Regions from separate parts of the Planococcus massiliensis genome, predicted to be linked through region 1. Evidence: riboswitches for the same ligand, from Rfam matches in the RefSeq annotation. Region 1 holds a riboswitch; the other holds the start of a gene.
The links. A riboswitch is a leader RNA that binds a small molecule or an ion and turns the genes downstream of it on or off. The one in region 1 is predicted to bind cyclic di-GMP.
Positions count from the first base shown of each region.

Region 2: linked by a shared signal. The riboswitch ahead of flgB (flagellar basal body rod protein FlgB) and the one ahead of BN1080_RS13525 (amidase) in region 1 are both predicted to bind cyclic di-GMP.

Region 1 is NZ_CCXS01000001.1:2,706,873-2,716,870, reverse strand. Features, by position in the region: gene BN1080_RS13560 (CPBP family intramembrane glutamic endopeptidase) at 1-531, opposite strand, end outside; gene BN1080_RS13555 (DUF2269 family protein) at 793-1,368, shown strand; gene BN1080_RS13550 (MsnO8 family LLM class oxidoreductase) at 1,420-2,412, opposite strand; gene BN1080_RS13545 (EAL domain-containing protein) at 2,557-3,768, opposite strand; gene BN1080_RS13540 (hypothetical protein) at 4,046-4,387, shown strand; gene BN1080_RS13535 (aromatic acid exporter family protein) at 4,439-5,482, opposite strand; gene BN1080_RS13530 (threonine synthase) at 5,662-6,765, opposite strand; cyclic di-GMP riboswitch class I at 7,005-7,096, shown strand; gene BN1080_RS13525 (amidase) at 7,143-8,024, shown strand; gene BN1080_RS13520 (PadR family transcriptional regulator) at 8,171-8,722, shown strand; gene BN1080_RS13515 (DUF4188 domain-containing protein) at 8,725-9,222, shown strand; gene BN1080_RS13510 (tetratricopeptide repeat protein) at 9,467-9,998, opposite strand, start outside.
Region 2 is NZ_CCXS01000001.1:3,245,386-3,255,383, forward strand. Features, by position in the region: gene fliF (flagellar basal-body MS-ring/collar protein FliF) at 1-1,158, opposite strand, end outside; gene fliE (flagellar hook-basal body complex protein FliE) at 1,191-1,487, opposite strand; gene flgC (flagellar basal body rod protein FlgC) at 1,515-1,970, opposite strand; gene flgB (flagellar basal body rod protein FlgB) at 1,976-2,377, opposite strand; cyclic di-GMP riboswitch class I at 2,461-2,547, opposite strand; gene BN1080_RS16240 (flagellar hook-basal body protein) at 2,763-3,617, shown strand; gene BN1080_RS16245 (flagellar hook-basal body protein) at 3,636-4,478, shown strand; gene BN1080_RS16250 (hypothetical protein) at 4,493-4,747, shown strand; gene flgL (flagellar hook-associated protein FlgL) at 4,717-5,535, opposite strand; gene flgK (flagellar hook-associated protein FlgK) at 5,563-6,792, opposite strand; gene BN1080_RS16265 (flagellar protein FlgN) at 6,817-7,302, opposite strand; gene flgM (flagellar biosynthesis anti-sigma factor FlgM) at 7,331-7,603, opposite strand; gene BN1080_RS16275 (TIGR03826 family flagellar region protein) at 7,624-8,058, opposite strand; gene BN1080_RS16280 (flagellar basal body-associated FliL family protein) at 8,122-8,547, opposite strand; gene motB (flagellar motor protein MotB) at 8,565-9,338, opposite strand; gene motA (flagellar motor stator protein MotA) at 9,328-9,998, opposite strand, start outside.

The DNA.
Region 1 (9,998 bases):
TAAAATGTTGATGTGGAATGCGCTGAAAATGAGGCTGGATAAGCCGATGCCTTTCCATAAACCGAGCGAAGCAATCAGCCGGTGCATGAGCACACCGCGGAAGACGAATTCTTCGGCAATCGGTGCGAGGACCGCGATGATAAGACCGTTCGCTATGAGGTACCAGAGTTCACCGGGAATCGGCTCCGGCGTAAGCGCGATTTCCACTGCGGCCGGGGAGACAGACACGAGCCCCCGCAGCATCAGCCAGTAGATGCTGATGGAAAATACCAGGACGAGTAAAGTGAGGCCAGCTACAGGGGGGATCCAGCGCGCTGTGCCGGTGAAGAAAAAAATCCGGCGCACTTTAATGCCATACTTCCGGAAATAGGAGCTGCAAATCCAAAGGGGCAGGACGGTGTAGAAAGCCAGGAGAAAAACAATAAACTGAAGATAGGCGTTGCCCGTGGCTTGCAGCAATAAAGAAACCGAAACGATGGCCGCGACCGTCATAATGCCGATGACAAACCGGGAACGCATTTCTTCAAACATTGGCCTCGCCGCCTTTTGGAGGATTTTATTGCGGTATTTCCACTTCATCATATCATTTTAATCAAATTAATATCAAAATATTCAGATAACATGTAGATTTTATTAATCATGAGGCGTATACTGGTTACGAAAATAATTGCACCTTAGCGCGGATTACGAAAAAAGGAGGGAAGTGCACCAAAAACAGAAGAATCGCAGCGTTTATTGCCGGCAGTTTGAAATCCTTTTACAGACGACTGAACTGGAGAAGAGGAAAGAACAATGCTTTATAATGTTGTATTGTTTCTTCATATCTTAGGTGCGGTGATCATGTTTATGGCGATTGCGATTTTGGCTTTGTCGATGCTGTCGATGCTGCAGTCGAAAGACACGGAAAACGTCAAACGCTGGTCGGGGCTCGCTGTGAAAACGGACGGGCTATTTCCGATGAGCACGGTGCTGATCCTGTTGCCCGCGTTGTATCTCGTCTTTTCCGCTTGGGGATGGGGCACCGCTTGGATCAACGTGTCGTTGGCGGCGCTTCTTGGCACCAGCATTTTGGGTCCGGTCATCAACCTCCGCCGGCTGAAAGGAATCTTGGCCGCAGCGGAAGCGGAAACGGATGCAGTGCCATCGCCCGCTTTGATGAATAAAGTCCGAGACCGCGTTCTGTGGAATTCCGTCTCGATTATGTCGATGCTCGTATTGGGCATCCTGTTCCTAATGGCAGTGAAACTCGCATTGCTCGGCTCGCTCATTACGATGGTGCTCGCAGTAGCATTTGGCTTTGGCATCGCGCAGGTGATCTTAAGCAAAACGCGACCGGAAACGTCGACCGACACCGTGTCATTTCGATGAAACCAAAGAAAAAAGCCGTATCCTGAGGAGGATACGGCTTTTTCGAATGAATTACAGCAAGTGCTTCGCGAGCAGCCGGTACGCATCCAAACGCTTCTCCTGCGAATGCGGGATGCTGCAGATCATCGCTTCTTCGAAGCCGTATTGCTGCTGTTCCTGCTGCAATTGCTCCGCGACGTCTTTTGCGGCGCCGACTAGATGGATGTTGCGGCTCGCCTGGATTTGCATGCGATCCATTTCGGTGAGCGCAGAATTTTGCGCTTCTTCCGGTGTCATGAGCGGCATGATGCGGCCGCGCATAAGCATCAAACGCGAAATGTCCTGCGGCAATGCTTCGTATTCTGCTTCTTCGGCAGTTTCTGCGGTCGTCACCAAATACGACACCGAAATTTCGGGTTTTTCCATGAAAGCGGAAGGGACGAAATTCGCCCGGTATGAATCCAAAATGTCTTTCGTCATGCCGCCGGTGAAGAACTGGGCAAACGAATAGCCGACGCCCATTCGGCCAGCTTCATATGCGCTGTTGCCGCTTGAGCCAAGCAGCCACGCTTCGGGCAATTGGATATGGGTCGGGGTGGCGATGGTTTTATTGTAGAGCGTTTCTTCCGGCACTTCGTCGTTGATCAGCTTTAATGCCGTATCGAATTTGCCGTACATATCATCGGTCATCGGACGGCGTCCTTGCGACAAGGCGTAGATCGAACTGTGGTCGCCTCCCGGTGCACGCCCGACGCCGAAGTCGATGCGGCCCGGTGCAAGTGCGCTCAAGGTTTTGAACACTTCCGCGAGTTTCAGCGGCGAATAATGCATCATCATGACGCCGCCCGTACCGATGCGGATCCGTTCCGTTTTCGCGCTTAAGTGAGCAGCCGTGACTTCCGGAGCGGAGCTAGAAAAAGCACCCGAGCCGTGGTGTTCCGCCATCCACATGCGCGTGTAGCCTAACTCATCAGCGAGAACGGCGAGTTCCACCGCTTTGTTCATGGCTGCTTCTGCTGTATTTCCTGCCGTCACCGGCGCTTGGTCGAGTACACTTAATTTCATTTATTTAACTTCCTTCCTTATATTGCTAGTTTGCATAATAAGGAGTATAGCAGTCCGGCCACGCGAAATCACTTTATCTGTTTGAGGGGCAAAAAGCCATTCCGCACGTCCTGTTTAAGGCCCGGCAGAATGGCTTTTCGTCTTTCATTGAAACAACAAATAGTCTTTGTCGCTGATATAGGAGGGGCTGATGTCGACGAACAGGAAATACTGGTCCGGCAGCGGATAGCTGAACGTGCGGATCATTTCGCCGGTTTCAATATCCGAATACGTGTCGGACAGGATGCCGTGGTGCAGCGTGCGCATGCGCATTGTGTTCTCTAAGAAATACGGACGGAATGCCCAGTGCGAGCCTTTTTGCTCCGGTTCGATTTCCCAGTGCCCGTCGCGCTTTCGGAAGTTGGAAGACACTTGCTGGCCTTCGCTGTCGCAAATGTACATCCGGAAACTTTCTTCATTAAAAGGCGCTTTGATGTTCTCGAGAAAACGGTCTGCATCGGGTTCGCCGCGCCACTCCGGAATCGCCTTTTTCACTTTGTCTTCACAGGCGGATGAAAACGCGAGCCGGGCATCGATGAGCGATTTCTCGCGTTTAACGAATTCCTGGACATGCGCTCTCGTGTCGGTAGCCAAGGAATCGGCCAATTGGAAATCCGGTTTGGCCAAATAAAATCCTTGGTAGTAACGGCCACCGTGTTTCCAGGCGAACTGCAGCTGGTGGCTGTCTTCGATGTTTTCATACAGGAAAACCGCTCCGATCCGGCGTGCCAACACCGTGAGTGTGTAAATGATGTCTTGAAAAACTTCGGGGCGGTTGCTGCGGATCAGCCCCGTATCGATTTTGAAAATATGCGGCTTTAATTGGCGGATGCGGTCGATATTGGAGCTTTTGGCGCCGACATGATCGACCGCGATTTTGATGCCGTACGTTTTATAGTAGAGAAGCAGATGGTTTAAGACATCAAAATCCTCTTCAAAATCGTGCTCGGTGATTTCCAGCACGATCCGTTCCATCGCGAACCCTTTTTGTTCAAGCTGCCGCAAAGTATGCAGGAAATCTTCGCCGCCGTTCGTTAAGAGCTGCTTGGCGTTGCGGTTAATGAAGAGAAATCCGGAATTGCCCGCTTCGAGCATTTCAGCTGCTGCTTTTTGCAGAAGGTCCTGATCGACTTCAATTTTAAATTCATCCGGCACATCCGGGTCGTGGAAAAAATCGCCGAGGCTTATCCAAGTGCCGTCGTCTTCATAGCGCCCAAGCACTTCGTAGCCGATGACTTTATGTTTTTCTGCGCTCACGATCGGCTGGAAGGCCGGCTTCGCTTTATGCAGATTTTCAAGAAGCGTTAACGGATCCATTGCGGGACCTCCTTTGTATCGTCACGAATATTTAAATAGTTTAGCTGAATTGAAGGAATTGTTCAAATAGCGATGCAGTTTTATGGATGTGTGATTTCGGCATAATGAAAAGAGGAATACAAGATTATTGAGGCGTTTGACAAAATGTTGTCAAATTTCTATGGGAATTGATCTTCATTTGCCAAAACCATATTGATTCCGGATAAGTGGAGAATAATAATAGATAGGGCAAGACAAAATACATGAAACAACGATTCATTGGAAAGAAGAGGACGAAATGAAATTGACGAAACACGCAGCACGGCTCATTCTGTTTTTGATGGTGATGCTCGCAATCGCGGGTTGTTCTTCAGCGGCCCCAACTGCGGATTACACAACAGCGGAGTTTGAGGAAGCATTAAACGCTGGAGAAGAACTTGAAGGGAAAACCGTATCCTTTACAGTCGATGCAATCGAACCGGCAAGCGCCTTCGGCTACAACCTTCAAACAGGAGAGCATTTGAACTTTGTATCATCCAAAAACCCGGGAGTGGAAGTCGGGGATGAACTGATCGCAAAAGTGGACGAGGTCCAAAGCATGCTGGGCTCGTTTATCATTACGTACGAAATTGTTGAATAAACCAAAAAATCGGCCGCACCGGAAACTTCCGGTGCGGCCGATTCTTATTTTTCATTCCGCTTCTGCCGCAGCCTTCACCGTACCCGGATTGAAAAACTTGTCCACCAGATCGTAAATCATGATGAGCTCATACAGGATCTTGAACTCTGGCGGAAACAGGGTAGGGTGGAGCGTATCGCTTGTCGAAGCGCTTTTGCTGTCGTCCCAGAAGAAATCGGTAATGATTTTTAACTGCTGCTGATGCTTTTCGTGATTGTAGCTCGTGGAATTCTGCAAATCGTCCGCAAGTTCTGCCACGGCGTGCATAATGATGTTCCGCTCGGCCGGCGTCCACTTTAAATGGTCCGATGGGGTCCGAAGCAGCGCGTCCAAATGGAATTCGAGGTTATGTAAAAACAGCAATTGCCGTTCTGCCATCTGAAGTTCCGTTTGCCGGTTCCGGACTTTTGCGTACAAACTGAAATCGTCCCGCTGAAAATGAATGAGCTTTTCGGTCTTTTGGATTTCCGTCGTCAGCCGCTTCACGAGCTCTTTGTCTTCTGGAAGATTCGCATCGCCTTCAAAAAGGGTCGTATGGAAAGTGTGTTCGAGCATTCTTCCGGCATGTGCACTGATGCGCTGGATGCTTTTTAGAATGTCCCGCTGGTAGTTCGGCGGGAAAATGAGCATATTCACAGCCGTGGAAACCAGCAGCCCGATCGTCGTGGTACCGAGGCGAATAAAGAAGGCGATCAAGACATGGTCATGGATGACTTCAATCATCGCAACAGCTGTCAATGTAGCTACGAGCAAGCCGTCATGCAGCTTCAGTCTGGAACAGACCAAAATCGTTGCAACGGCAGCGAGCGCATACGTAATCGGGGAATTCCCGAACAAGGTGATGAACAGAACCGCAAAAGCAGAACCGATCGCCGAAGCAGGAAATCGGACAAGTCCTTTTTTAATGGAATCGCTGACGGTCGGCTCGATTGTCACAATCGCTGTAATGACCGCAAAGACAGGCGGCCAGCCGAACCATTCGCAAATGATGGCCGTTAAAAAAATGGCGATCCCGGTTTTTAAAATCCGGCTGCCATTGAAATGAAAGGGGCGCATAAGATTTTGACCACCTCTCCTTTTCTTAAGAAATTTTACCGAAGTATAGTATATCATTCCTTTCTGCTGCGGCTCTACAACAATCGTATTTTGGCATGCAAAAATATAGCCGCCTTCAACTTTAATCTGCAGAGTGCGTACAAAGTTGAAGGCGGCTGCTAAGGACTATTTGAAAGAAATTATTCTGATTTGATTCCTGCTCCGCAAAGCGGAAGGACGATTTTCTCTTCAGCTGCTGATCTGTAGGCTAAATAGCCGGCATAGTTTATGGCCGATGTCACTTCGACATAAAATCCTTTATCGGCCAAAAGCTGGCGGGCCGTTAAGATTTCTTTCTCACTGATTTCGATGAAGGTCCCGCCTGTGCCGCGCACCGCTTCGAGAATTTGCTTGGAGCGGGCAGGGGCTGCAATGGCGATTCCTTCTGCAAGCGTGCCTTTATTCGCCACAGCTTCCGCTTTCTGTTGTCCATTGCGGTAAGCCGTGGCAAGCGGCGCGCAGTTTTCGGCTTGGACGGCGATGATTTTCGGCATCCTCTCAATCAAGCGGTTAGCAAGCAATTCTTGAAAACCGTAGTAAGCGCCGAGCAGGAGCGTGCCGTTGCCGACCGGAACGATTAAAGCGTCCGGAGTTTCCGCGAGCTGCTCGTAAATTTCATAAGCATAGGTTTTCGTTCCTTCATAGAAGTACGGATTGTACACATGGCTTGCGTAGAAGACATTTTCAGCTGCGACGGCTTGCTGGGCAGCGGCTGCGACATCTTCACGCGAGCCATGGATTTCTTTGATTGTGGCGCCGTGTGCTTCGACTTGTGCGATTTTCTTCGGAGAAGTCGTATCGCTCAAGTAAATATCGCAGGGAATGCCGCAGCGGGCTGCGTAAGCCGCAATCGCTGTCCCGGCATTTCCGCTGCTGTCGGCAATGACTTTGGCTGCTCCGAGTTCTTTGGCTTTTGCCATCAAAACCGCGGCGCCCCGGTCTTTGAAGGATAAGGTCGGCATCATGTAGTCCACTTTTACGTATGTATTCGGCGCTTCAGCATCTAGCAGAATCAAAGGGCTCTGGCCTTCGCCCATTGTGACGGATTTCCAGGTATCCGATCCTTGTTCAAAAGGCATCGTTGCAACATAGCGCCAGAGCGAATTCGGATACTGGTTCCAAGAAGCGGGATCAACCTTCGGCGTTTCTTTGACGATATCCAAGACACCGCCGCATGTACATTTCCAAAGCGTCGCCGTTACCTCATGCATTTTTCCGCATTCATTGCAGACAAACTGTTCCATCACTATCATTCCTTTCAAAATTTTTTCAACAAGGCCATTCGGTCGTGAAGATGTTTTAGCTTTCGACTTCATCTTGCTTTTCGCTAAATTTCTTATATTTTCTATAAGTGTATCAAAAGAAAAGAAAGGTGATTAAAGAAGCCGTTTATTGTAATGATAAATATAAGGGACACCGCGAATTAATAGGACCATAGCCTTTAGATTTAGGGCATTTAGATGCAGTAGAATTAGAAAAAATCATCTGAAAAAGGCAAACTTATCCGAAAGGGAAGGACGCAAAGCCATGAGCCTAACCACTGGAATTCCAGTGAACGGTTGTCAGGCTGCCAGGCGCACATTCTGTGAGCCGCGGTTCACAGAATGGAGGAAAATAATCAATGTTCAAAAATATGGTGATCGTTGCGATGGCATTTTTTTCTTTAGCGGCTTTTTGCCTGCCGGGCCAAGCTCATGCAAATGAAATACCCGAGCCAGTCCATGCGACATGGCTATGGAATCCGTGGATGTTCGTAAGCGACGAAGCGGCAACATTAGCCTTCTTGGAAACTAAGCAAGTAAATAAAGTGTACGTTCAAATTGATCGGGACATTTCAAAAGAGCTCTATAGAAGTTTCATCAAAAAGGCGAAAGCTGCTGGAATTGATGTCTATGCACTGGACGGAGCTCCTGCATGGGCAGCGCCGAAAGGCTATACTAACCAAGATCGTTTCTTGGCTTGGGTGGCCGACTATCAAGCGGAGGCGCTGGAAGACAGCCGGTTCGCAGGGGTCCATCTGGACGTGGAACCGTATCTCTACAGCGGCTGGAATACGAACCAGGCAGCCACCGTTAAATCTTACCAGTCGCTGCTCCAAAGAGCCGCTAATAGCACAGCTGAATTAGGTCTCCCGTTGGAAGCCGACATGCCTTTCTGGTTTGACGAAATCACTTACAAAAACACTTACGGCAAAGGCTTGCTGGCAGATTGGGTCATTGCCAATACGGCCGGCGTAACCATCATGGCTTACCGTGATTCAGCGCCGATGATTATCGAAATCGTCAAAAGCGAAATGGCCACGGCGCAGCGCCTCGGCAAAAGCATCGTGGTAGGCGTTGAAACCGGAGAAACCGATGAAGGCAGCATCATCACTTTTGCGGAAGAAGGCGAAGCCTTTATGAATCAGGAGCTGGCGAAAGTAGCTGCTCATTTTGCCGGAAACCCCGCTTATAAAGGAAATGCGGTCCATCATGTTGGCAGCTGGATGACATTGCAACCATAAAGTGAGACAAGATATATGTAAAAAGAACAAGTCCCTTCGGCAGGGCTTGTTCTTTTTTATTTTTTATCAAAAAAGACTTTCAATTCTGTCAATTGAGAGTTATTATATATCTAATAGATATATATCTTTTAGATAGGGTGAATGAGTTGAAGAATTATAATCATACGACGTATGCGATTCTTGGATTATTAACGACGGATTGCAGGTCAGGCTATGCCATCAAGCAAATGATTGACCGAAGCCTGAACCATTTTTGGAAAATCAGCTATGGCCAAATTTATCCGACGTTGAAGCTGATTGTAGACGAAGGCCTGGCAACCGTTAGTGCATCGTCCGAAGATTCGAAGCAAGGCAAAAATGAATACGAGCTGACGCCTAAAGGAAAAGAAGTGCTGAAAACTTGGCTCGAAGAACCGATTGAGCAAATTCCGGTGGAGCGGAATGAAATTTTACTGAAGCTATTTTTCGGTAGCCACCAGTCGAAAGAAACAACCACTGATCAGTTGGAGGAATACAAGGCAAAGCTGGAAAACCGCTACGCGGCGTATACCGGAATTGAAGAGATGCTGCAAAATAATTATGGGGAAGGAGAGGACACGAAGTATTGGCTTTTCACCTTGGATTACGGAAAGCGAACGACAAAAGCGGCAATCGAATGGTGCACCGTGACGCTTGAAGCGATTTCGAAGGAGGAATAGAAATGGGCAAAGAAGTTTTCCCCGGACGTTTCACGACCGAAAACAATGAAAACATCGTCATCTTTCTAATTGGCATGCGGATCAACAAACGGCGCGCAGTGACTAAATGGCTCCCGGTTTTTAACGCCATGCCCGGGATGATCAAAGAGCTCTATACCCATAAGGAAGAGCTTGGGTTCATCTCAATGGAAAATTATTTCGGCCTAAGAAGCACCGTCATGATCCAATATTGGCGCTCGACTGAAGACCTCATGGCGTATGCTAAAAACGACAAACACTTGGCTGCATGGAAAAACTTCAACAAAAAAATCGGCAATAACGACGCGGTCGGCATCTATCACGAAACTTATGAAGTGCCGGCAGGAAATTACGAATCCCTTTATGGGAATATGCCGCTCTACGGATTAGGAAAAGCATTAAACCACATTCCGATCACGGCAGCACGCGGTTCAGCGCGAAAGCGGTTTGACAGCGGGAAATTGAAGCAGGCGGATGTTTAATAGAAAAGCCAATCTATAAAAAAGCTTGCCTTCAAAGAGACAAGCTTTTTCCAGGTTGTCGAGAAACTAGTTGGATGAGCGCATCGACTTCTTGAATTCGCACTGCAGCGCTATGCACTTGCCCAAGATATAGAGCAAAATACGGAGAGGATGTTTCTTGAATAAAACCTTTTACATTTCTATCTTTTTCAGAACACTGAAAAAAGCCTCCGCACACACAAATGCGGAAGCTTTTGTTTATCGATCAACTAGCTGCTGGAAACTCGTTCTCCATCTTCTCCGTCACTTCCTCTAAAATGGTCTCATTGTAAATCAGTTCTTCGTCCAAAAGAATTTCATAGCCTTCCTGCGGTGAAGGGGAATTGATCAATCCGTAAGCTTCTAAGTATGCCTCCAGCTCGTAAGCGTATGAGTCGTCAATGGCTTCTTCATCTGCTTGCTCGATCAATTCCAACGATTTTTCAGGATCGGTGAGTACGTAAAATTCGGCAAGTGTCATCAAATCGTCCGTCCGGTATTGCGGGCCGCTTGTTTCCAACCGTTTTTCCATAAAGGCAATCGCTTCATCCAGTTGGTCCTGCATGAGGTAAAGGTCTGTCTGCATCCAAGCGAGCCGAGCCAGCTCTTCGTCAGAAGCTTCTGCAGACAGCTCATCAATCAGTCTTTGTGCTTCTTTATGGTTTTTATTTTCCAGCGCTTTGTAGGCTGCGTCGTATGCTTCAGACTCCGCTTTGCTTTCTGCGATCAGGTCATCCAGAAACGTTTTTTGGAAGTCA
Region 2 (9,998 bases), 540 kb from region 1:
TAAACTTGCTACGTTCTGTGGATTGGGAGGTTCAACTCCCACATTCACGGTCAAATCATCAATCACATAAGGGCTTGCTTCGATCTGCCGGTTGATGCGATTGACTTCCCGGTTGATGCGCTCCTCTGTTTTTTCAGATTCGCTCGTATTGCCTTCCCCCGCTGCCGGGTAGTTGGCAATTTCCGTGTCCCCGGTTCCCGTAATGGCTTCGACCGCCGCACCTTCGCTTGAATACGATTCAACAATTCGTTCGACGCTTAAATCGATGCCTTCACCGGTTTCGGTATTGACCGGCTCCACCAGATTTTCTTCGCGCTTTTCTTTTGTAAAATCGACACTCGCCATAACTGATACGACCACTTTGTCCTGCCCTAGCGTCATTCCAAGCATTTGCTGCAATTCACGCTGAATGTCTTTTTCAATATCTTTTTTAATTTCTCTTTGCTGTTGATAGACCGATAAAGTGGTATTGATCTCGCCTTCTTCGACGGCCTCAAAAACTTGTCCATTTTGGTTCATGATGACTACTTCTTCTGCCGGCAAGCTCGGTACACTTTTGCTGATCAAATGATACAGCCCGTTGACTTGTCTCTGGTCTAATTGGAAGCCCGGATCTCCTTGAATGACAACCGAAGCGGTAGCCACCTGCTCATCTTCCGTAATCCAGATATTTTCTTTTGGCAGTGTAATCATGACATTGGCTTCCGTTACACCATCAATTTGCTTAATCAAATTCGCCAGCTCATTTTGCATGGCATCGCGTTCGACCACGTCAAAATGGCGGTCCGTCATTCCCAACCCCATATTTTCACTGAAAATACTGTAGTTGACGTTTCCGCTCTCTGGAATGCCGTCCGCCGCTAAACTTACTTTTAAGTTAGCGACTTGTTCTGCCGGAACGCTGATCGTTTTGCTGTCCGCCGAAACTTCGACGGGAATTCCCTGGCCTTCAATGGCGGCTTTAATTTCGCCTGCTTCTGAAGCCGACAGGTCCGAATACAGCACCGCGTAGTCGGTCTTGGAATTCATGAACACAAAAACGGAAATCAGCACAATTGTTGCAAAAAACGATCCCGCCACCGTCCACTTGATCGTCGGAGATAAATTGCCCCAGGATTCCTGAGCCTTGTTTTTATAACCGGTTAGTTTTTCTTTCATGAATCATACATCCCTCTTCTTTGCGCTAAGAATCATAATTGCATTCTCATCACTTCTTGGTAGGCTTCCACTACTTTGTTGCGAACCTGTACCGTCAGTTGCAAAGAAAGACTGGCTTTCTGGGCAGCGACCATGACTTGCGAAACATCCTCCACTTCGCCGGTTACGAGCTGCTGCGTCAATTTGTCGGATGTGTTTTGAAGCTTATTCACTTCTTCTAGTTGCTTTTTAAAAATTTCGCTAAAGCCTTCTGTTTTGTTTTCAGTTTGGGGTTTTGCGATTGATTGGTTTTGAATAATTGGGGTTTGGATCTGACTTATTTTTTCCATCATAGCCTCCATAACGATGTGATAAATTTATTTTCCGATTTCCAATGCCTTCATGAACATGCTTTTCGAAGCGTTCATGGCCGTGACGTTCGCTTCATACGAACGAGTAGCAGACATAAGGTCGACCATTTCTTTGATCGGGTCTACATTCGGTGATTGGACATAACCATTTTCATCCGCATCAGCATTGGTTGGATCGTAAGTTTGGACGAAAGGGGTTTGGTCTTCTTCAATTTTGGAAACGGCGACGCCGGAGACTTGAGAGTTCCCTTTGCTCATTGCCGATTGAAGTTGTTGTTGAAAAGGCGAGATGCCGCTTTGGGACAATTGAACTGATTTGCGGCGGTAAGGAACCCATTCCCCGTTCACCAATTCTGCTCTCGTCGTATTTGCGTTTGCAATATTCGAAGACACGACATCCATCCGCAAACGGTTTGCCGTTAAACCTGAAGCACTAATGTTCAATCCGTTAAACAAGCTCATTTTACTTACCTACCTCCGTTAATAACAGTGCTTAAAGTGCTAAATTTCCCACCAATTCGCTCTGTCAGTGCATTATAATGTAGTTGATTTTTCGCTAATTCCGCCATTTCATAGTCCATATCTACGTTATTGCCGTTCGGGCTATAAGAAGTGGAATTATTTTCCTTTATCCCGGGAGTAGCATTCAAAGCCCCTCCACTAAATTCGATATGTTTTGCATCGGTTTTGTAGCTAGTCATTTTTTGGTTGGCTGCTGCATTATTCAAGATCGATTGAAAATCCACTTGCTTGCTTTTGTAGTTCGGGGTATCGACATTCGCGATATTTGCTGCATGGACTTTTTGCTTTAATGCCGATGCAGACAAGGCTTGTTCCAGTGTTTGAAACGATTGAGGAAAGATATTCATCGTTCGACTCCTTTTTCCATCATAATTTTTCATATAAAAATCCACCCTTAATAAAAGGTGGATTTATAAAAAACCTACCATCTTTCGGCAACCCGGCTACCTTGTATCTAAAATATTTAGGCCCGTGGCTTTGCGTCCTTTTCTTTCGAGAAAGTTTGCCATTGTCGACATGATACGACTATTTTACTTATGAGACTCGATAATTAGTACCATTTTCAAAAAATTGTACTAAATTATAGTATCACGTTTTTTTATTTTTGTATATTTTTCACTTAAAAATTTTTTTGTACTATTTTTTCCATATTCGTGTATATTTTTGCCCCAGTCATATGGTATGCTAACGCGGTAATATTCTATCATTTATTTGCGAAAGGAAGAATCGCTTATGTTCCGTGGTTTGTATACAGCCACCTCAGGGATGCTTGCCCATAATCGGCAGCAGCAAATCCTGACAAATAATTTAGCGAACGCCAATACTCCGGGCTTTAAACAGGATCAAACCGTTTTGCGTGCATTTCCGGAACAGTTGATCCAAGCGATGGAAGCCGGAAAAGTTTCAGCGAATGGCGTAAAAAGCCCATCCGTCCTGACTCCGATCGGCCAGATGAATACAGGCGTATATGCTCAAGAAGGAATTCCTTCTTTTGTCCAAGGCGCTTTAAAAGATACAGGCAACAACACGGACTTTTCGCTCATGGATGAAGGACTTCCGGTAAACCCGGAAACTCAGCAAAAAGGTTCGCTCGTTTTTGCGGTTCAAGGAGATAACGGCCAAGTCCGCTATACGAAAAATGGCCAGTTTTCCGTTGGTACGGATGGATTCTTGAAAACGGCTAATGGCAATAACGTCCTCGGCCAAAACCTTCAGCCGATTCCAGTCGGCTCGACAGATTTCACCGTAGCCGACAATGGCCAAATTACTTTGGCAAATGGAGATGTGACCAATAGCCTATGGATTGGGTACACCGAAAATCCACAGCAATTTGTTAAAGAAGGCCATGATTTATTCCGCTGGGAAGGGGCTCCGAATGCTGCTCCGCAGAATGTGGAAACCGTCGCTTTGCTGAATAATTCCGGATCGTTCGTCAAGCAAGGGTTCATCGAGCAGTCGAATGTCGACCTTACGCAGACGATGACCGAGATGATGGCCACCTACCGCGGCTTTGAAACAAATCAAAAAGTGCTGCAGGCGTATGACCGCAGCATGGAAAAAGCAGTCAATGAAATTGGCCGCGTTTAATCTGGAGGTCCTTAACCGATGAACATTCAAATGAATTCCGCTGCTACTTCCATGCGCGAACTTCAGAAAAAAGTCGACGTGATCGCGAATAATATTTCCAACGTCAACACGAACGGCTACAAACGCCAAGAAGCGAATTTCTCGGATACGCTTGTCCAGTCGATTAATCGGCAAGCAGGCGCTGACAATGAAATCGGCCGGGTAACGCCGAACGGCTTGCGGGTTGGCTCTGGCGTCCGGGTGACGCAAACGAGCCTGCGCAATGAACAAGGGTCGATCCAGCAAACGGACCGTCCGCTCGATTTCAGCATCCAAGGCGATTCCGCCTTTTTCCGAGTGGCTTCTGAAGGCAAAACGTTCTACACGAAAGACGGCTCTTTCCAAGTTCAGCCAGTGTTGAACTCCAACCAAGTGAACCTGGTGACGTCAAACGGCGACGCCGTACTCGACAGCAACAACAACCCGATCTCCTTCGATAACGATTTTGCATCGATCAAAGCGGATCAAAACGGCACGTTGCAAGTGACGTATAAAGACGCCGGCAAGCAGCCGACCCAAATCCAATTGAGCATCGCGGACATCAACCGCCCGAATCTGCTCGAAAAAGCCGGCGGCAACCGCTACCAGCTGCCAGGCACAGAAGCTGAGCAGCTAGCGAATGGCACGTTGCAAATTGTTGACCTTCGCCAACAGAACAATAAAAACTTCCGCATCAACCAAGGCTCGCTTGAAACGTCGAACGTTGATTTGACGGAAGAAATGACCGAATTGATTGCCACACAGCGTTTGATCCAGTCGCAAGGCAAAGCGATTTCGTTTGCCGATGACATGATGGGGCTTGTGAATACGATTCGGGGATAAATTTTGAAGCAACTGTGAAAGCAGCTGCTTCTTTTTTTATTGGAGGTCTGGGTGATTTCATTGGTGTTTGGGGTGATTTCGAACGGGATTGGGGTGATTTCAGGTCGGCCAAGGGTGATTTCGGAGCACCAACAGGTGATTTCGCTGAAAACCCAACTCTGAATGCAATAAAAAACTTAACGAAAAAATTACAAAACAAAAAAACTGGATCCCAGAACGGGATCCAGCTTTACTTATATTATCTCAAGAAATCCATCAATGTCGGCTGAATGATTTTAGCGGAAGAGGCAAGGCTTGCCTGGTAGACGCTTTCCTCGCTCTTCAAGCGGATCATCGCTTCTGCGTAATCGACGTCTTCGATGCTCGAGAGCATTTTCTGAAGCTGCAAGTTGTTGTCGAGCATGCGATTTTCAAATGCTTCCACTCGGTTTGCGCGCGCGCCGATTTCGGATTGGACGCTCAATAATTGATTGAACCCTGCATCGAACTCATCCAGCTTTACTTCTTGGCCGTTGCTGATGCTGTCTGCCCAATCCTTCACCGATTGGATCAGCTGATCACCAGGACCGAACAGCGCTTCTTTTGACACACTGCCTTTGATCGTGATGCCGTTGCTGATGGTGAATTCTTTCTCCCCATCTGCAACTGCCGCGAATAAATCCTGGCCGTTCACTTTCGCTTTGGAGAACTCTTCAAGCTGGTTCGCCAGCTCTTTGATTTCCGCCGCAATCGTGGCCCGGTCTTCCGGTGCCAATGTGCCGTTGTTGCCATTGACGGCAAGCTCCCGCACACGCTGCATCACGTCGGTCATTTTGCCGATCGTTTGGTCGGTTTCATCCAGCCACAAGTTGGTTTCATTTATATTTTTTTCATATTGGCCGTTTGCCGCAAGCGAGCTTTTCAGGCTCATTGCCTGGCTGACGCCATTCGGATTGTCCGATGGACGCTCAAGCATTTTGCCGGATGCCACTTGGCTATTGGTTTTTTCGAAGCGGCTCAAATTCTGGTTCATGTTGCGGACCGAATTTTGATGCAGCATTTGTTGCGTGACTCTCATCACAATCTACCTCCGTTGCTTAAAACGTTAATTCGCCATGCGGTTAATGATGGTGTCGAGCATTTCATCCGTCGTTGTGATAAAGCGGGCAGCTGCACTGTATGCGTGCTGGAACATGATCAAGTTCGCCATTTCCTCGTCGATGGAAACGCCAACGATCGATTGTCGGCGGTTGTCGGTTGCGAGTAATGCCGACTCGTGGTTCGCGACCGTATTCATCGCCGTCTGGCTTTGTGCGCCGAGCTTGCTGACGAGGGCACGGAAATCTTTTTGAGCTTCTCCCAAATTAGCTGTTGGGGCAATGGACAAATCTGCATTCTTATTCAACGCAAGTCCGGAAATAAAATCAGCGGCTGCAGAGGATGCAAATAAATCCCCATTGCCTTCTGCAAATTTCTTCACGGTGCTATTCAGATCTGTCTGGTATTCTTTCACCGTCTCCAGTGATTTCTGAATCCCTGCCAATTTGCCGCCAGGAACTTTTAGCTCTTTATCAGTGACTTCATCTTTTAAGATTGTTAATGCTCCCGTTTCTGCATCTACTTGGAAAATATCTTTTGGAAGCTCAACTTCCGCGGTCCCGTCTTTCAGATCCTTCACCGTCACCGGCACAATCTCCGAAAGCTTGCCGATCAAGAAATCCCGCTTGTCCTGCAAGTCATTCGACAAGCTGCCATTCTTTTTGATGCTGTCGTTCAATTCGCCAATCTGCTTCATCAAGCTGCCCGCTTCTTCTAGCGCCGCAGTTTGCTGGGATTCAAGATCCGCCGTAATGTTCCCCATCGATTTATTCATCGCCTGCGCCGTTTCGACAAACGCTTCCCCACGTTCTTTCAAGACGGCTTGAGCCGATGCGTCGCTCGGGTTGTTCTGTACATTCTGCCAAGCGGCATTCAACTCATCCATCGCGGCGTTCAAGCCGGTCGTACTCGGTTCGTTGATCGCCACTTCCAGGCGGCCAAGCGTTTCCTGCCGTACTTTCCATTCGCCGAGTGTCGACGATTGGTCGCGGTGCTGCGCATCCAGAAAGCGGTCTCTTACACGGATGATCGAGTCAACTTGAGCACCGGTTCCAAGCTGGCTGGTTTGGCCATTTGTCCAGATATCCAATGACGGCGTCGAGCTGGAGTTCACTTTTTGGCGTGAATAGCCTTCTGTGTTGGCGTTGGCGATATTGTGGCCCGTTGTGGTGATATTCGTTTGGGCGACATTTAAGCCGCGCTTCCCTAGCTCTAGTCCATGAAATGTTGAAACCATGTAATTCCCTGCTTTCTGGCACGTTTACGCTTTTGTATCAAAAAAGCCGCGGTTGCCGGTTTGTGATGTTGGTTGGCCCATTGGCGATTGGTAGTTGAAGTTTTGCTGTTTTGTTTTCGTGACTTGATCGATCATGTGCTGCACAAAGCTCATCGAATCAATCAATAACCGTTCGTTGATTTTATTCTTCGCTTGCAGTTCAATCAGCAACTCCTGCAACGTGCTGATCTGCGTCTGCAATCTCTTTTTCATGATTTCGTCGGGAAGCTGTGCCACGAACTCACTGAACGTCAGGTCCGGATGTTCCTTCCGCAAATCTGCCGCCAGCTGTTCGCGCTCGTTTTCCGCCTGGTTCAGCTGTTTCACGAGCTTCGCTTCCTCTTTTACCAATCCATTCAGCTCATCGACTTTGCGCTCGATCAAAACAACCCGTTTCTGTTCCGCAAAGTCCAGGAGCTGCTTCTGGATGCCGATCAATTCTTCCAGCGTCGCGGATAATGTGGTAAGCATTCGACACCCTCCTCTTTAAAGCAGCGTTCTATTTGTCATACCAGAAATCAAAGACGCTTTCGGCCACTTTTGAACTATTGACCTCGTATTCGCCTGATTGGATCTGGAGTTTCAACGCATTGATTTTTTCTTGTCTGTCCATGTCTACTCCTGCATTCTTCTCAAACATTTCTTTCGCCCGGTTTGAGATCTGCACTTCGTCTTCCTTCTGGATCGGCTTTGACCGTTCCACCGGCGAGACCTGCATCTGTTTTTGATAAGATTGAATAAAGGAAGAACCATTTGTTTTATCAATATTCATTCCTTCACCGCCCTGTTCGTTTATTTGTCCTGCTTGACCTGCCAGTACTTCCCTGCCCGCTGCTGCGGCTGTCTGCCGATCTCGTCTGCGAGTTTATCCCGCTTCAGCGTCCGGCTGATTTCCGACGAAAACTGCTCGTAACAGGAGTTGCACAGCACTTGCCTTTTAATCACTGTACCACAATGCGCACACGGGTAACCCAAGTTCGGGAAATCCTCCCCGTAAATGCGCCCGTCGCGAATAAAATCGGCAATGCGCTTTTCAGAGACATCCGTTGCTTCGCTGAGCTCTTCAAGTGTCGCCTCGCGGTTCGCTTCGTCTTTTATGAAGGCATCGACTTTCTTGAAATCCGCCTCGATTTCCTTGTAGCAATCCAAGCAAAAATCGGTGTAGGATTTCAAATAAAGCCGGCCGCATAGTACACAATTTTCCAATTGGTTTGAGTGCACATCCATCACCTGGTGCTTTCTATTATTTATATCGGCATCACTGCCAAAATGTTTAGTCCAAATTTAATTTTATTGCAATTTAAATTCAGTCACAAGCACGCGCTCCACTTTGCCTTCGGTGATGGTTTCGCTCAACTTCGTTTTCAATTGCTCTTCCAGCATCGCGATGCCTTCTTTGCCGACCAATTCTTCTTTCGTGAATCCGGCTACAGTTGAAATGATCGCGGCCCGCACTTCAGCGGTGCGCTTTTCCGTCGCTTCTTTCACTTTCTTGCTGTTCAGCTGGATATTGAACTGGACTACCGCATAGTTCTCGCCAGTTGCAAGATTCGTCGTGATGATGTCCGTGTCGATGCTCATTTCCGCCAGTTCTTCAGCCGATAGCTTTTTCTCGCTCTCCGCTTCAGCAGCCGGGCTCTTCAAATAATACATCGCACCTCCGCCAAGGACCACGACCGCGATCAATAAAATAACCAACACTTTCATTTTCCCCATGGTGCACCTCTATCTCGTTAAATTTCTTCGCCATACGGGGAAATCAACACTTCCACGCGGCGGTTTTCTGCACGGCCTTCCGCTGTATCGTTTGATGTGATCGGACGGTACTCACCGTAGCCGGTCGCACTGAACGTACGCGGATCGAGCTTGTCGTTTTCAAGAAGGATCTTCATGAAATTGATGGCGCGTTCCGAACTGAGTTCCCAGTTGGACGGATAATCATCGGTCTGGACCGGCACATTGTCGGTATGGCCTTCAATATAGATATTCCGCGGCAAATCGGTGATGAGAAGTTCGGCGATTTCAGCCGCCATTTTCTCAGCGGTTTCGGTAATTTCAGCGCTTCCGGAAGGATACAAGACGCCTTCTTTGATCGTCAAAAGCAGGCCTTTCCCGGTCAATTCTGTTTCTAACCGGTTCGACAGCCCTTTTTCTTTGATATACGCTTCAATCTTTTCACGCACTTCTCCGAGTTCTTTGAAGTCCTGTTCCAACGAAATTTCTTCTGCCGTTTTCGGCGATTCGTCGTCTCCCGGTTCATCTTCCCCGAGATCTGCCAGTTTCGATGTTGCATCCGGCGTTTCCACCGGCGCCTGGTTTTCCAGGATGCCCGTGCCGCCTTGCAATTCTTTATTGAACGACTGTGAGATTTCCTGGAATTTCTGCGAATTCACTTCACTTGCAGCGAACAGCACGATGAATAGCGCAAGCAGCAGCGTCAAAATATCGGCGTAAGGGATCAACCACGACTCATCGACATGATCTTCATGCTTTTTCTTACGCTTCAACCTGGCCACCCACTTTTTCCGGCTCTTTCAACACGCGGTCTTTCGCCGGCAAGTACGTCAATAATTTCTCTTCTACGGTGCGGACCGGCAAGCCTTCCTGTACGGCAAGCAAGCCTTCCAGCATGATCATTTTCATCTTCGCTTCCTGTTCGGATTTGCGTTTCAGCTTATTCGCAAATGGATGCCATAGGACGTAGCCCGTAAAAATCCCGAACAGCGTCGCAATAAATGCCGCTGAAATCGATTTCCCAAGAAGGGCGATATCATCCAAGTGGCCTAGCGCTGAAACCAGTCCGATAACCGCTCCCAACACTCCAAGCGTCGGTGCATAAGTTCCCGCTTGCGAAAAAATCTTCGCGCCCACTTCATGGCGTTCTTCCATTGCCGCAATTTCCTCTTCCATCAGGCTGCGGATGTATTCCTGCGGCTGGCCGTCAACGACCATTTTCAAGCCGCGCTGCAAAAACGGATCTTCCACTTCTTCTGCGCGCTCTTCCAAAGCGAGCAAGCCTTCTTTTCGCGCCAATAATGCCCATTCCGTGAATGTCGGAATCATTTCCTTGATCGGAATAATTTTCGGGCCGCCAAACAGTACTTTGAACAGTCCTGGCACGTTTTTCAATTCTTCCATCGGGAACGCGACCATCACCGCGGCAATCG